DNA from 2 places in the Dechloromonas sp. A34 genome. Region 2 is predicted to be linked to the other one. Evidence: riboswitches for the same ligand, from Rfam matches in the RefSeq annotation. Region 2 holds a riboswitch; the other holds the start of a gene.
The links. A riboswitch is a leader RNA that binds a small molecule or an ion and turns the genes downstream of it on or off. The one in region 2 is predicted to bind cyclic di-GMP.
Positions count from the first base shown of each region.

Region 1: it holds a riboswitch for cyclic di-GMP, as region 2 does, so the genes downstream of both, NQE15_RS18025 (HD-GYP domain-containing protein) here and NQE15_RS24065 (DUF1631 family protein) in region 2, are expected to answer to the same signal.

Region 1 covers NZ_CP102486.1:3,601,353-3,608,542, reverse strand. The annotation lists gene NQE15_RS18030 (EAL domain-containing protein) at 1-2,278, shown strand, start outside; cyclic di-GMP riboswitch class I at 2,400-2,489, shown strand; gene NQE15_RS18025 (HD-GYP domain-containing protein) at 2,684-3,817, shown strand; gene NQE15_RS18020 (TetR/AcrR family transcriptional regulator) at 4,122-4,799, shown strand; gene NQE15_RS18015 (acyl-CoA dehydrogenase) at 4,875-7,190, shown strand, end outside.
Region 2 covers NZ_CP102486.1:2,387,804-2,394,993, reverse strand. The annotation lists gene NQE15_RS12010 (arginase) at 1-160, opposite strand, end outside; gene NQE15_RS12005 (J domain-containing protein) at 211-1,221, opposite strand; gene NQE15_RS12000 (hypothetical protein) at 1,397-1,729, opposite strand; gene NQE15_RS11995 (hypothetical protein) at 1,765-2,115, opposite strand; gene NQE15_RS11990 (DUF5610 domain-containing protein) at 2,461-3,057, shown strand; gene NQE15_RS11985 (HDOD domain-containing protein) at 3,221-4,060, shown strand; cyclic di-GMP riboswitch class I at 4,113-4,211, shown strand; partial or broken gene NQE15_RS24065 (DUF1631 family protein) at 4,366-6,563, shown strand; tRNA gene NQE15_RS11970 (tRNA-Ser) at 6,647-6,739, opposite strand; gene NQE15_RS11965 (aspartate kinase) at 6,792-7,190, opposite strand, start outside.

The DNA of each region.
Region 1 (7,190 bases), 1.2 Mb from region 2:
GGAGTTCGTCGCCAAGACCGACGGTGTCCGGCGGGTTTATGCCTACAGCGTCCTTGAGCAATATCCCTTTTACGTGCTGGCCGGATTGTCCGAGGCCGACATAATGGCTGCCTGGCGGCAGCGCTCGCTGATTGTCGGCGGCCTTGGCCTGGGCTTGTTCTGGTGTCTGGGCATCGTCCTAGTCTGGCTGTTCCGAGCCCAGAAACGGGAATTGCTGGCGGCCGATGCCTTGCATCGCCATCAGGATCAATTGAAAGCGGCGCAACGAATCGCCCAGGTCGGCAGTTGGGAAATCGATCTGGCGACCCGGGTCGTAACCTCTTCGGACGAACTTTACCGGATCTTCGAAGTCGAGCCGGTGCCCGGCGGGGCGCATTACGACGATTTCATGGCCAGGGTTCATCCGGACGATCAGGCGACGGTCGACAAGGCACTGAACGAATCCGTTCAGGAGCATCGCCAGGTATCCCTGAAACACCGGCTTTTGTTGCCGGACGGTCGGGTCAAGTATGTTCAGGAGTTCTGCGAGCCGGAATATGCCGAGGATGGCACGGCGCTGCGCGTGATCGGCACCTCGCAGGATGTCACCGGTCAGCATCAGATGGAAGCGCGCATGCAACTGCTGGTCAGCGCCTTCCAGTACAGCGGCGAGGCAATCCTGATCACCGATGCCGACAACAACATCATTACCATCAATCCGGCTTTCACCAGGCTCACCGGTTTCCTGCCGGAGGAGGCGCTGGGCAAGAACCCGCGCTTTCTGTCGGCGGGGCGGACGACGAAGAACGAATACCGTCAGATGTGGCAGAGCATCACCGAGCGTGGATTCTGGCAGGGGGAAATCTGGGATCGCCGGAAGGATGGTGGTGTTTATCCGAAATGGATGTCGATATCGGTCATTCGCGACGAGGACGGTACCATTCGCTATTACGTCGCCCACTTTACCGATGTCACTTCAGAGCGGGCGGTCGAGGCAAAGCTCTATCACATGGCACATCACGATGTGCTGACTGGCCTGCTCAATCGCTTCAGCCTGAAAGGGCGGCTCGATCAGGCGCTGTCGGCAGCGCGGCGTGACGGGTCGCGGGTCGCCTTGCTGTTCGTCGATCTCGATCGCTTCAAGGCGGTCAACGACACCCTCGGCCACCATGTCGGCGACCAAATGCTGGTCGAGGTCGCCAAGCGCCTGTCCGAAAGTGTGCGTGACAGCGATGTGGTGGCACGCGTCGGTGGCGACGAGTTCGTCATCATGCTGTCCGGCATCGAACATAGCGGATCGGTGGCGAAAGTGGCCGAAAAGGTGGTCGGCAACATTGGCGATCCGTACTCGATCGAAGGTCACGACCTGTTCACCACGCCCAGTATCGGAATCGCCATTTTCCCGACCGACGGCGACGACGCCGACACCTTGTTGAAAAATGCCGATGCCGCGATGTATCACGCCAAAACCGCAGGCCGGAACAATTTCCAGTTTTTCGATTCGAGGATGAACGATGCGGCGCTCGAACGACTGGGGATCGAGCACGGGCTGCGCCAGGCCTTGTCGCGTGACGAGTTCTGTCTGCATTTCCAGCCAGTACTCGACACCGTCAGCGGGCGGGTGGCCGGGGTCGAGGCGCTGGTACGCTGGCAGCACCCCGAGAGGGGAATGCTGTTGCCTGGCAAATTCATCGGCATCGCCGAGGAGAGCGGCTTGATCCAGCCGCTCGGCGAGTGGGTCTTCTGGGCCGCCTGCAAGCAGTTGGCGGACTTTCGCGCGGCCGGTATCTACGGCGTCAGGATGGCGGTGAACATTTCCGCCATCCAGATGCGTAACGGCAACTTGCCGATCCTGGCCAAAGGCGCCATCGACGCCTTCGGGCTGAATCCCGCCGATCTGGTTTTCGAAATCACCGAATCGGTGGCCATGCAGCAACCGGCGGAAACCGTCCGCATCCTCGATATCCTGCACGATATGGGGATCGGTCTGGCGATTGACGATTTCGGAACCGGCTATTCATCGCTGAGTTACCTGCGCCTGTTCCCGATCGACTTGCTTAAGCTCGACCGCAGCTTCGTCGAGGAGATCGGGCAGAGCGCCGATGGTACCGTGATCTGCGATGCGACCATCGGCCTGGCCCACAATCTCGGCCTGCGCATCGTGGCCGAAGGCGTTGAAACGGACGAGCAGCGCGAATATCTGCGGGGCAGGGGTTGTGATCTGATGCAGGGTTTTCTTTTCAGTCGGCCGGTGCCGGCCAATGAAGTCATCGCCTTTATTCGCCAGCGCAACACTTAAGTTAAGTCGTAACAATCACGGGAAACTGAATAGTTGCCAAGGCAAACCAAATTGCATAAATTTGACCGCTATCGTGGGCTAATTTGATATTTGTCAAGCTGGCAATTTGCCACTAAAGTAGTGTGGGTACTGGCAAACTCGACTGAAAAGCGAGGACGCAAAGCCACCGGTCCTCTGACCCCATCAGGTCAAAGATAGCGGGGCTGCCAAGTACTCCCCTGTGCTTGACCGTTCACTCTCTGTCAGTTGTGTCCCCGTGTCTAACGAGCAACACCAACTGAACAGATGTCTCATGAGTGCATTCAATAGCGTAAACAATCACTGCCTTGGCAAGATCATGGCATTGACCGAAACGAACGATGTGATCGCATCGGACGATATCTACGACAGTCAGGGAGTGAAGCTGTGGGCCAAGGGGGCAAGATTTCCGGGAGCCTGCAGGAGCGACTGGCCAGCCGCAAGTTGCGGACGCCGCTTGAGCTGACGCTTGAGGTCGAGAATGGCATTACCACCGGCGATGTGGCCGATGACTGCCAAAAAATCATCCTGGCGAACCCGATTCTCTGTCACCTGGCCAGCAGCAAGGCCGCCTTTGCCTCTTTGTCACATCTGCGCCTGGTGCGCTTGCCGAGCGCCCTGAAGCTGTTGTTGGCCGCTGCCTACGGCAATCGTGGCGGCGATGAGTATTCGCACGAATTGCACACCATCGCGCTATGCGCCGGTTTTGCGGCATATGCCCAACTCTCCTCGATGGATACCGAACTGTTGCTGAGTGCTGCGCTATTGCATGATTTGGGTGTTCTGTACGTGAACCCGGATTTGCTGCACGCTGACCGTCCGTTGACCGCCAAGGAATGGGCCTCGGTGGCGGTTCATCCGAAGGTTAGCCATATGGTGGCGCTGGAAATCGGCAAACTGCGCGAAGAGGTGGGCCAGGGCATCGGCCAGCATCATGAACGGCTTGATGGCAGCGGCTATCCCTTCATGCTGACCAAGGAGAAGATTTCACCGATCGGCTCGATTCTGGCGGCCGCCGATGCCATGGCGGCGATCATCGAACGGGGCGGCGAAGGGGCGGCCTACCAGGCCACACTGGCCATCAGGCTCATCCCGGAAGAATTCAATCCGGTGCTCAAGGCCTACATCTGCACGTCGCTGCGGGATTTGGCTGAATCATTTGGCCATGGCGATCAGCCTTGCTATGAGCAGACCCGCGACGTCGTGTTCAAGCTCGATCAGGTCGAGCAGAAGGTGCTTGAACTCCTGCAGAGTGCCTCGGGCAAGGTGCACGACCTCCTGCAAATGGCCGGTAACGTCTGCCACAACGTGCGCAAGGCGCTACGAGCCACCGGAGTGGATTCCCTGCTGCAAACTTACACCCCTGGCGACGAGGGCGCGTTCTGTGGCGAGGTCTATCACATCGTCCATGAAACCGGTTGGCGGCTGCGCAATATCTCCCGTACCCTGCAGTTGCGGGCCGATGCCTTGGCGCTGGATGAACAGGCATTTCTGGCACCACTGATCTCCGTTCTGGAATAGTCGCCGACCGCCTTTCCGGTGGATCGAGTAGCCGACTCCGCCGAACTATCCTTCGCCCACCGCTTTAAGTCCTCCTGTTTCCGGAGGCCGCGTCCTTCGCGAATGGTCGAGCACCCCCGGGCTGCTTGAGCATTGCGAACCGCGATTGCCTGAGCGAAGCCAGTGGTCGAGTTTGTCGAATTCAGGCTCAAGCGCCTCCGCTCAGGTTTTCATTCAGTTATTTCCACAAAGATAGAAAACGCTTGCATTGCCCCAAGCTTTTTTCTATGATTAAAACGAACGTATGAATTACAAGGGAGCAATCATGGCTGAAGTCCGATCTGTCGATACCCGCGAGCGCATTCTTGATGCTGCCGAGCACCTGTTCATGGCGCACGGCTACGAAGGGACGTCGATGCGCCAGATCACCGGTGACGCCGGGGTCAATCTGGCGGCCGTGAATTATCACTTCGGTTCCAAGGAATCACTGATGCAGGAGGTGTTCCGCCGTCGTCTGGACTGGCTGAATGAGGAGCGGATGCGGGTGTTGAACGAGATGGAAGCCGAGGCGGCCGACAAGCCCCTGAAACCTTCGCAGATCGTCGACGGCTTCTTCGGCACGCTGTTGCGCATGGCGGGCGACGAAAAGCGCGGCGGGGTCACCTTCCTGCGCCTGCTCGGCCGGACGCTGACCGAGCCCTCGGAATTCATCCGCGCTTTTCTGGCCCACGAATATCAGGCGGTGATGGATCGCTACAAGGAAGCGCTGTTCCGCGCGCTGCCCGAGGTGCCCAAGGCCGAGATCGTCTGGCGCTTCCATTTCATGCTCGGCGCCACCTCCTACGCCATTGCCGGCACCGACGCGCTGCGCCTGGTTACCGACTGGCAGATCGAGGACGCGGATTCGACGGATCGCCTCGACCGCCTGGTGCCGCGCCTGATGTCCTTCCTGCTCGGCGGCCTGCGCGCGCCGTTGCCCCAGTTTTCGGATGCTGCGCCCTGAAGGATGGTTGTGCCGGGCGCAGTCAGTAGCAAATGAACGACCAAAAGCAAAAAAGACATAAAAGGAGACAACAGCATGTTCAACAGCCTCATCCCTCTGCTGGGTATTGCCGCTCTGGCGGCTTTGGCCGGGCTGGTCCTGATCCGGCCGCTGCGCCGGAGCCTGATCACCCGGCCCATTTTTTCCACCTACCGTAAGGTGCTGCCGCAGATGTCGGACACCGAGCGCGATGCGCTCGAAGCCGGCAGCGTCTGGTGGGAAGGCGAACTGTTCCGCGGCAAGCCGGACTGGCAGAAGCTGCACGGCTACCCGGTGCCCAAGCTGACGCCGGAAGAGCAGTCCTTCCTCGACCACGAGTGCGCGGAAGCCTGTCGCTTGGTCGACGACTGGAAAGTCACACACGAACTCTACGACCTGCCGAATGAAGCCTGGCGCTACATCAAGGACAAAGGCTTCCTCGGCATGATCATCCCCAAGAAGTACGGCGGTCTGGAATTCTCGGCCTATGCCCATTCGCAGGTGGTGACCCGGTTGTCGACGCGTTCTTCGGCGCTGGCGGTGTCGGTCATGGTGCCCAACTCGCTGGGCCCAGCCGAACTGCTGCTGCACTACGGCACCGAAGCCCAGAAGAACCACTACCTGCCGCGTCTGGCGAAGGGCATCGAGGTGCCGGCCTTCGCGCTGACCAGCCCGTGGGCCGGTTCCGATGCGGCCTCAATTCCGGATAGCGGGGTCATCTGCAAGGGTATGTGGCAGGGCAAGGAAGTCATCGGCATGCGGGTCAGTTGGGACAAGCGCTACATCACGCTGGCCCCGGTGTGCACGGTGTTCGGCCTGGCCTTCCACCTCTACGATCCCGACGGCCTGCTCGGCAAGAAGAAGCATATCGGCATCACCTGCGCCCTGGTTCCCTACGACCATCCGGGCGTCGATACCGGCCGCCGTCACTTCCCGCTCAACGCCATGTTCATGAACGGCCCGACGCGCGGCAAGGATGTTTTTATGCCGCTCGACTTCATCATCGGCGGCCCGGAAAAGGCGGGCCACGGCTGGCGCATGCTGATGGAGTGCCTGGCGGCGGGGCGCTCGATCTCGCTGCCTTCGTCGAACACCGGCATGGCGCAGATGACGGCGCGCGCCGTCGGCGGCTATGCCCGGGTGCGCAGCCAGTTCAAGATGGCGGTCGGCCGCTTCGAGGGCGTAGAGGAGGCGCTGACCCGGATCGGCGCCTACACCTACATGATGGATGCCGTGCGCAAGATGACGGCCGGTGCCGTCGATCTCGGCGAGAAGCCCTCGGTGGTCTCGGCTATCGCCAAATACCACGTCACCGAACGTGCCCGCCAGGTGGTCAATGACGGCATGGATGTCATCGGCGGGAAAGGCATCTGCCTCGGCCCCTCCAATTTCCTCGGCCGTGCCTACCAGCAGGTGCCGATCGGCATCACGGTCGAAGGCGCCAACATCCTGACCCGTTCGCTGATCATCTTCGGCCAGGGCGCGATCCGCTGCCATCCGTATTTGCTGCCCGAAATGCAGGCGGCGCAGAACCCGGACACCAGGAAAGGCCTGGTCGATTTCGACAAGGCGCTGTTCGGCCATATTGGCTTCACCATCAAGAACGGTTGTCGCGCCCTCTGGATGGGCATGACCGGTTCGCACTTCGCGGCCGTCAATGTCGATACGGCGCCGGAGATGAAGCGCTACTACCAGCAGTTGAGCCGCTTCTCGGCCGCCTTCGCCTTCATGGCCGACATCTCGCTGCTCGTGCTCGGTGGCAGCGTCAAACGCCGCGAAAAGCTGTCGGCCCGTCTCGGCGACATCCTGGCCCAGATGTACCTGATCTCCTGCACGCTGAAGCGCTACGAGGCCGAAGGCCGCAAGGCGGAAGACGCGCCGCTCGCCCACTGGGCGATCTGGGATGCAATGTACAAGGCGCAGCAGGCTTTCGACGGCGTGATCGCCAACTTCCCGGTGCGCTTCATCGCTGCCTTCCTGCACCGCTCGATCTTCCCGTGGGGGCATCCGTATGTCGTGCCCTCCGACGAGGTCGGCCATCAGGTCGCCAAGGCGCTGATCTCGCCGTCGGCCACCCGCGACCGACTGACTGCCGAGTGCTACCTGCCGCTGACCGAGAACGAGCCGGTCGGTGCCATCGAACTGGCGCTGATGGCAACCCTCGAGGCCGAGGCCATCGAAGCCAAGATTCGCGCCGCCGAGAAGGATGGACGTTTCGACGACAATCCGCTGGCCAATGTCCGCGACATCGCCATCGTCGCCGTCGAGAGCGGGGTCATCACGGCGGCCGAGTACGAAGTCATGAAGCGCCGCAACCATCTGCGCGACATCGTCGTCCATGTCGATGATTTCCCCTTCGACTACGGCGTGGCG
Region 2 (7,190 bases):
CCTCGGGGGCAAACAGGGTGCGGCCCCAATCGACTTGCGGATGGTGTTCCAACTCATGCCAGGCCTGTGAGCGATGGTAGGCCACCGGTCCGTCCGCACAGGCCCGATCCTGGGCACCGATTCCACTGGCGGCACCGATGATCCGGATTCGCTTGGTCATTGCATCACCTCCTCTCAGCCGACACTGCCGCCCTGCCTGGGCGGCAGCGCTCAGTCGAGATCGTTGGCCTGGCGCCAGGCGGCAATCTCGGGAAAACATTCGGCAAGATTGCCCATCAGCGCCCCGTCGACCTGCAACAGCAGCTTGCGCTGGGCCGCCTTGAGCTGCTGCGGGAAGACCGGCTGCAATTCGACGACCAGATCGCCGGGCGGGTTCTTGCCACGCCCCGGGTAGCCCTTGCCGACCAGACGCAGTTCGCTGCGCTCTGGGCGGCCTGCCGCCAACCGATGCGATAAGACACCGCCCAGGGTCGGCAGTTCGATCTCGCCACCGGCCAACATCTGCAGGGCACTCACCGGCATACTGAAATACAAATCCCGTCCGCGCAGTTCAAACAGCGGATGCGAACGGATCACGATGGTCAGATAGAGATCGCCAGCCGGCAATTCGTCATTGCCGGGTTCGCCTTGCCCCGCCAGGCGCAACTCGTCTCCCGCCAGCATGCCCGGAGGCACCCTGATTTCAAGACTGACGTTGGCCGTCTCGCGCCCACTGCCTGAACAATCCGGACAAATCCGTTCGCTGAAAAAGCCGCGCCCGGCACAATCCGGACAGGGAACCAGGACGCGTCTGGCGTCGTGGACCCGCCCGCTGCCATGACAGGCCTGACAAAAACGTGTCCGGGACATCCCGTATTCACCCGAACCGTCGCAGGTCGGGCAGGCCTTGCCACGGGTATAGACGATGGTCTTGCTACAGCCGGCAGCCGCCTCTTCCAAGCCTATTTCCAGATTCAGGCGAATATCGGCGGCCTTGGCGACCTCCTCCGCAGCCTCGGATTCGGCTTCAGTCTCGGCTTCACTCTCGGTATCGCCGGCTTCGTCCGCTGGCTCGACCACCATCAGATAGTCGTACGCTCCGCGGATCGCCTTGAAACGCTCGGTCGCCCCGGGATCGGTATTGCGGTCCGGATGCCAGCGCATTGCCAGGCGACGATAGGCCCGCTTGATATCAGCTGGAGAAGCCCCCTGCGGTATGCCGAGAATTGCGTAGGAATCCATTTTCAAACCGACAAAATAAAAACCCGCGTCGAGCGCGGGATTTTTTGTTTCTTTGGAGAACCCAAAGTACACCAATAAATCAGGCCTTATCGTCGATCACACCTGAATCGCCAACGGACGAATTATAGGGCATCTCGATGGTGCGGCAGTGCGTATGGGTGGATCCTCTGCCTGCTCAGCGCAGGAAGACGCCTGGTGGCTGAATCACGACAGAAGGGGGTTGCAGGAAGACAGTAGGGGGCGGCGGCAAGTAAACTGCCGGCCCCGATATCCTGACGCGATCTTCGCGGCAAACCTGCCGCTCGCGATAGCGGCCGCCACGGCCATACCAGCCCTCGACGCGGCAAGGCGACTCCCGATAACCGCCCCGATAATGATGATCGTGGTGGTGGTGATCACGATAGTGCCGACGGCCATGTCGTTCATGGTCGTCGCGGTCGGCAAATGCCGGCAGCGAAATGGCGATGGCGAAAGCAGACAAAAGCAGCTTCAGGGAACAACGCTTCATTCAAAACACCTCTGGTTCAACAGTTCGGAGTGACTTCATTTATGGCTTAGGGCTTCCTGTTCGGCCCAGAACATCGTGACTTCATCGGCTGAAATTCGCCCACGCCGAAGACCAGACTCCAGCACCTTTTGCGCATCACCCCGTCGCCCGTAGATGACATAGATTTCCGCCTCGGTCAGCGGATCGATCTCGTCGTGGTCTTTCAGCACGGAGGGAGGCTGATCTTTGGAAAAGTCCGACAGTTGCAGGCCCAGATAGGCATTGTCGGCGGCAACCGGATTTCTCCACGAACGCCTCAGCTTGAGAATTTGTAGCCAGGCAGCCAGGTTTAGGCCGACCAGGATGACGATTGATAAAGCGGATAGGGCAGTGAAATTCATGGTCATGTAGGTCTCGCCGGGAGATTCAACTCGTCACTACTCAGCAAGCGACGTGCCACAACCTAAGCAACTGATTTTAATATGGTTTTACAAACCCATTCCCGGAAAGCAGCGGCCCGCTGTCGCCATATGCCGACACTTCTACCCAAGCAATTGGCAAGTACCTGTTTTCACGCGATTCATGCCGTCTCCAGGTCACGACAAACCGACTGGCAACGGCCATGCACCCGCACGCCGGCGCTAGCTCTTTGTCCAGGGTGACCTAAGATGAGTTTGTACGGCCTACGCAAGTGGCAATCGCGAAGCAGTTACCGCTTGTATTTTCGGCGTTTAAATAGCGGGGATGTAGCCATGCTCAATCCATCAGCAAGCACCCAGTTGTATCGGACTTCAGCGTTACCGCAGGCTGAGCAATCCCGGGGCACGACCCGCTCCGGAAGCGAACGGGTTAACGCCTCGGATAACAGGAGCAATGCCCGCGATGAATTGAATGTGCAGATTCTGCAAGCCTCGGCAGAGGTCTCGCTGAAGGCCGGTGACCAGTCGCAGACATTGCTGTTTCGCAGCGCCATCGAGCGGATCAATGAACTGCTGAGCCCGACACTCGGCCCGGATGCGATTCAGGCAAAGATGGGCGATGACAACTCACCCGAGGCTACCGCCGAGCGCATTGTGTCGTTATCGACCGGTTTTTTCGACGCCTACGCCGCACAACACCCCGACGACGACCCAGGGCAGCTCGCTAAAGACTTTGTCGAGTTGATTCGCGGCGGCTTTGAAAAAGGCTTCAATGAAGCGAAAGATATCCTGCAAGGGCTAAAAGTCTTTGGCGGGGATATTGAAAGCGGCGTTATGAAAACCTACGAACTGGTCAGCAAGGGCTACGACGAGTTTCTCGCCAGCAAATTGGGCGGCGGCCAGCCAACGAAGAATCCGGACGACGCTTAGAAGCCTCGATTAGCAGGGAACAAATCCGGACAAGCAGTGCAGAGCTATCGCATCGTCTGCATCTTCGCTTACCATGGCCCTTCTGGACGATGGAAAGGCCGTCTGCGCAGGCGTCGACCGGTAACCGACCACGCCCAAATGCTCATGGACAGAGATACCGGCAATGGAAAGCAAAGAGTCGCTCCGTAAACTGATCGCCGAAGTGGAACAGGGGGAACTGGTCTTTTCGACCCATGCCCATGTCGCCCTACAGGTTCGCCTGGCGCTCGATGACCCGGACATTCATCTCGAGAAGGCGGCCAAAGTTGTCCAGGCAGAGCCCTTGCTGGCATCCCGGATTGTCGCCGTTGCCAACTCGGTGGCCTTCAACCGTTCCGGAAAACCGATATCGGATATCCGCTCTGCCGTGACACGACTCGGCATCAATCTGGTGCGCGCCTTGTCGACCGGCCTGATCATGCGGCAGATTTCAGCAACACCAACGGCGGCACACGAAACCCTCGCGTCGCGCCTATGGGAGCACAGTTCCCACGTTGCAGCCCTCTGCTACGTACTGGCACGACGGGTCAGCCATCAGAATCCAGACATGGCCATGTTTGCCGGAATTGTCCATGAGGTAGGTGGTTTCTATCTGATTTCTCGGGCGTCCGCCTACCCCGATCTCATTGACATCGGCGGCAACGAAACGTGGGCAGCAGGCGGAGAAGCACTGGTCGGCGACGCCGTATTGCGTGCCCTTGCCGTCCCGGACGACATTGCAACAGCCGTCCGGGCCCAATGGCAAGGGAATGTGACATTACCCCCGAAGAGTCTGGCCGACACACTATTTCTTGCCAATTGCCTGACGCCCATCACCAACCCATTGCAACCGGCCATATCGAGCAGCGAACATTCGGAAATGCTTGCCCTGGCCGGGCAGGTCATCGCCGATAACGCACTTGCCGCAGTACTTGAGGAGTCAAGCGAGGAACTAAATACTATAGCTGCCTCTCTCAGACTTTGATATATAGGGGTTTGATTTTTCTGGAAATGATCTAGAATCGTTTTGTGGCCTAACTGTATCAAGGCAAACCCTTCGAAAGATGGGGACGCAAAGTCACCGGTCTAACGGGTCGTATCCAAGGGATGCACCCCACGACAGCGGGACCGCCAGGCTAGGCGGAATTGACAATCCACATTCGTGCGATTGCCAATTGCGCAGATGGCAGCGCGTTTTTGATTCTTTCGCTTTCGTTGGTTTGCTGAACAGGCCCGATTTGATCGAGGTGCAGCATCGTCGTATTCTGTCTGCGACGAAGGGAGCGAGTCATGGCAACGGCCTACAGCAATGTAATCAATCTTCAACCGGGTGGTCCTCATGTGACTGCCTCGGCCAATCGTATCCTGCTCGAATGCCGGGATCTGGCTGCCCGCCGACTGCGCGAAGCGTTACGGGAAATGCTGCAAAAGGCCAGCGAGACTCTGCTCCAGCGCGCCGACATCGCCAAAGACTCCGACGAACGCCGCATGCTCCTTCGTCTTAACGACGCACTGAGCGAGAAAGGCGGTCGCCTCGAGGGACTTCTGGCAGCTCACTGGGGGCGCGAGTTCGATACGGTTTTGCGTGGGACACATAGCACGGCCTCTGGCTCTGGGAATATCCTCCTCGAGGAGATGCAAATCGTCGAGTATGGCGAGATGGACGAAGAGCTCGCCCTGAAATCTCTGGCTCGCCGACTCGACAACAAATGCGAAGGTGAACTCTATGCCCTGGGTCGCCGCTTCAATTACCTGATTGGCAAGGAAAGAGGCGCCGAGACCGAAAATCCGGCGGCTCCCGAGGTTCTTACTCGCGCCCTTCGCGGCGCCTTGCGGGAAGTGGATTTCGATCTGCACAGCCGGCTGGAGTTGTGGCACATTTTTGACGCACTAGTCGACGATCACATCGGGCCGATCTTTCACGCCATCAATGCCCAACTCTTGCAGCACAAGGTCCTGCCCGATCTGAGACGGGATTACGGACGGACCGCCAGCCACGATCCCAGCAAGGAGACAACGAAAAAAAATGCCGGCGGCGACATGTTCGCGATGCTGCAGCGTCTGGTCACTGGTTCAGGCAACACCCCCGCGACCGCGTCCCCGGCCGGAGTTATGCCGGGAATGCCGGCGACAGGCAACGCAGCAGGTCCGATGGAAGCGATGGCAGGCACAGCAGCCCCCGCCACACATGTCTGGGCCTCACTGGAAGCCTTGCAGCATGCCGCACAGGGCACGCTCACGCCCCAGTCCTCGGCAGATGGCAGCGCCAACGTTTTGTACCACTTCCGCGCCAGCGAGATTGGCCAAAGCCTTGGTCAGCTGGATGCCATTACCGTCGATATTGTCGCCATGCTTTTCGACATGATTTTCGACGACCGCGAAATTTCCGACCCGATCAAGGCCCTGGTCGGCAAACTGCAGATTCCGGTACTCAAGGTCGCGATGCTGGACCGAAGCTTCTTTTCGAGCAAGGCACATCCGACCCGCCGCCTGCTCGATCTCATCTCCAGGGCAGCGTTGCGCTGGGGCGGGAAGTCGGTCGCGACGACCCGATCTATACCAAGATCGCCGAAATCATTGACAACATACACAACAACTTCAAGCAGGACACGGCCCTCTTCGAAACGCTTTGTGACGATCTCGAGCACTTCCTGGCCGGGTACGAGGATGCGGCATCCGGCAATGTAACGCGCGCTGCACTCTTGGTCGTCCAGCGCGAACTGGACGAACTGGCCGACATGGCGGTCGACAGCGAACTGCAGCGCTGGCTGGAAAGCCCCTTACCCAGGGTGGTAAGCGATCTGCTCGATCATGAGTGGCGTTCTCTGCTGAAGCGTGTCCACCTGGAGGAAGGCCCCGGCAGCACGGCGTGGGAAAACACCTTGGCGACGGCTGGCGCTCTGGTTGAGAGTGTTCAGCCAAAGAATGACGTTCCAGAACGCCAGGCCCTGGCCCGCCAACTGCCAATGCTGATCAAGCAGCTGAGTGTGGGTTTCGACCGCGTGGAGGTGGAAGGCGAACGACGCCGTACCCTGCTCGACGCCCTCTTCCGGCTTCATGCAGCGGCCCTGCGGGGAACGGAACCACCACCGTCGGACGCCGCTGCGGAACCGGCATTACCCCCAGCGATCAGTGAGCCCCGCTTTACCAGCCAGGCGCTCGGCGATGGCGAGGTCACGGTCGAGAGCATATCGGTAAAGCTCCCCGTATCAGAGCAGCTTGCCAGCCATGAAGTCGAGGACCTGCAGCGCGGCGACTGGGTTGAATACCAGCAGCCCGACGGGAGCGCCATTCGCTATCGGCTTTCATGGATTAGCCCGCAACGAGGCATATTCCTGTTCACCAACCCGCAATCGCCGCACGCCCTTGCCGTCTCGCCCGACGCCATGAGCCTGCAAATGCAGCGCGGCGAAGTCAGGATTGTACCCACCGAACCCATTTTCGATCGCGCGCTGACGCGTACCATCGACATTCTGCAGGCCGCCTGACCAGTCGACAAATTTCGCTGAGCTCCGCAGTCAGATCACAGAAACAAAAAAGCGCCCCGAAAGGCGCTTGTTTGCTCGTTTTTTGGCGGACACGCAGGGATTCGAACCCTGGATCCAGGTTTTGCCCGGATGCACCCTTAGCAGGGGTGTGCCTTCGACCACTCGGCCACGTGTCCTTGCCTGCAACGAGGCGCGGATGATATAGCCTCCGCGCCCTTTGGTCAAACCTTACTGATCGAGACCAAACGTCCGGTGCAGAACGCGAACGGCCAGTTCCAGATATTTTTCGTCGAGGACGACGGAAATCTTGATCTCGGAGGTGGAGATCATCTGGATGTTGATGCCTTCATCGGCCAGTGCCTTGAACATCTTGCTGGCCACACCGGGGTGGGAGCGCATGCCGACGCCGACGGCGGAGACCTTGCAGATCTTGTTGTCGCCAGTCACTTCGCGGGCGCCAAGCTCAGCCTTGACCGTTTCGAGGATAGACTGGGCCTTGGCATATTCGCCGCGATTGACGGTAAACGAGAAATCTGTCGTGCTGTCATGACCGACATTCTGGATGATCATATCGACGTCGATGTTGGCGTCGGCAATGGCACCCAGAATCTGGTAGGCGATGCCCGG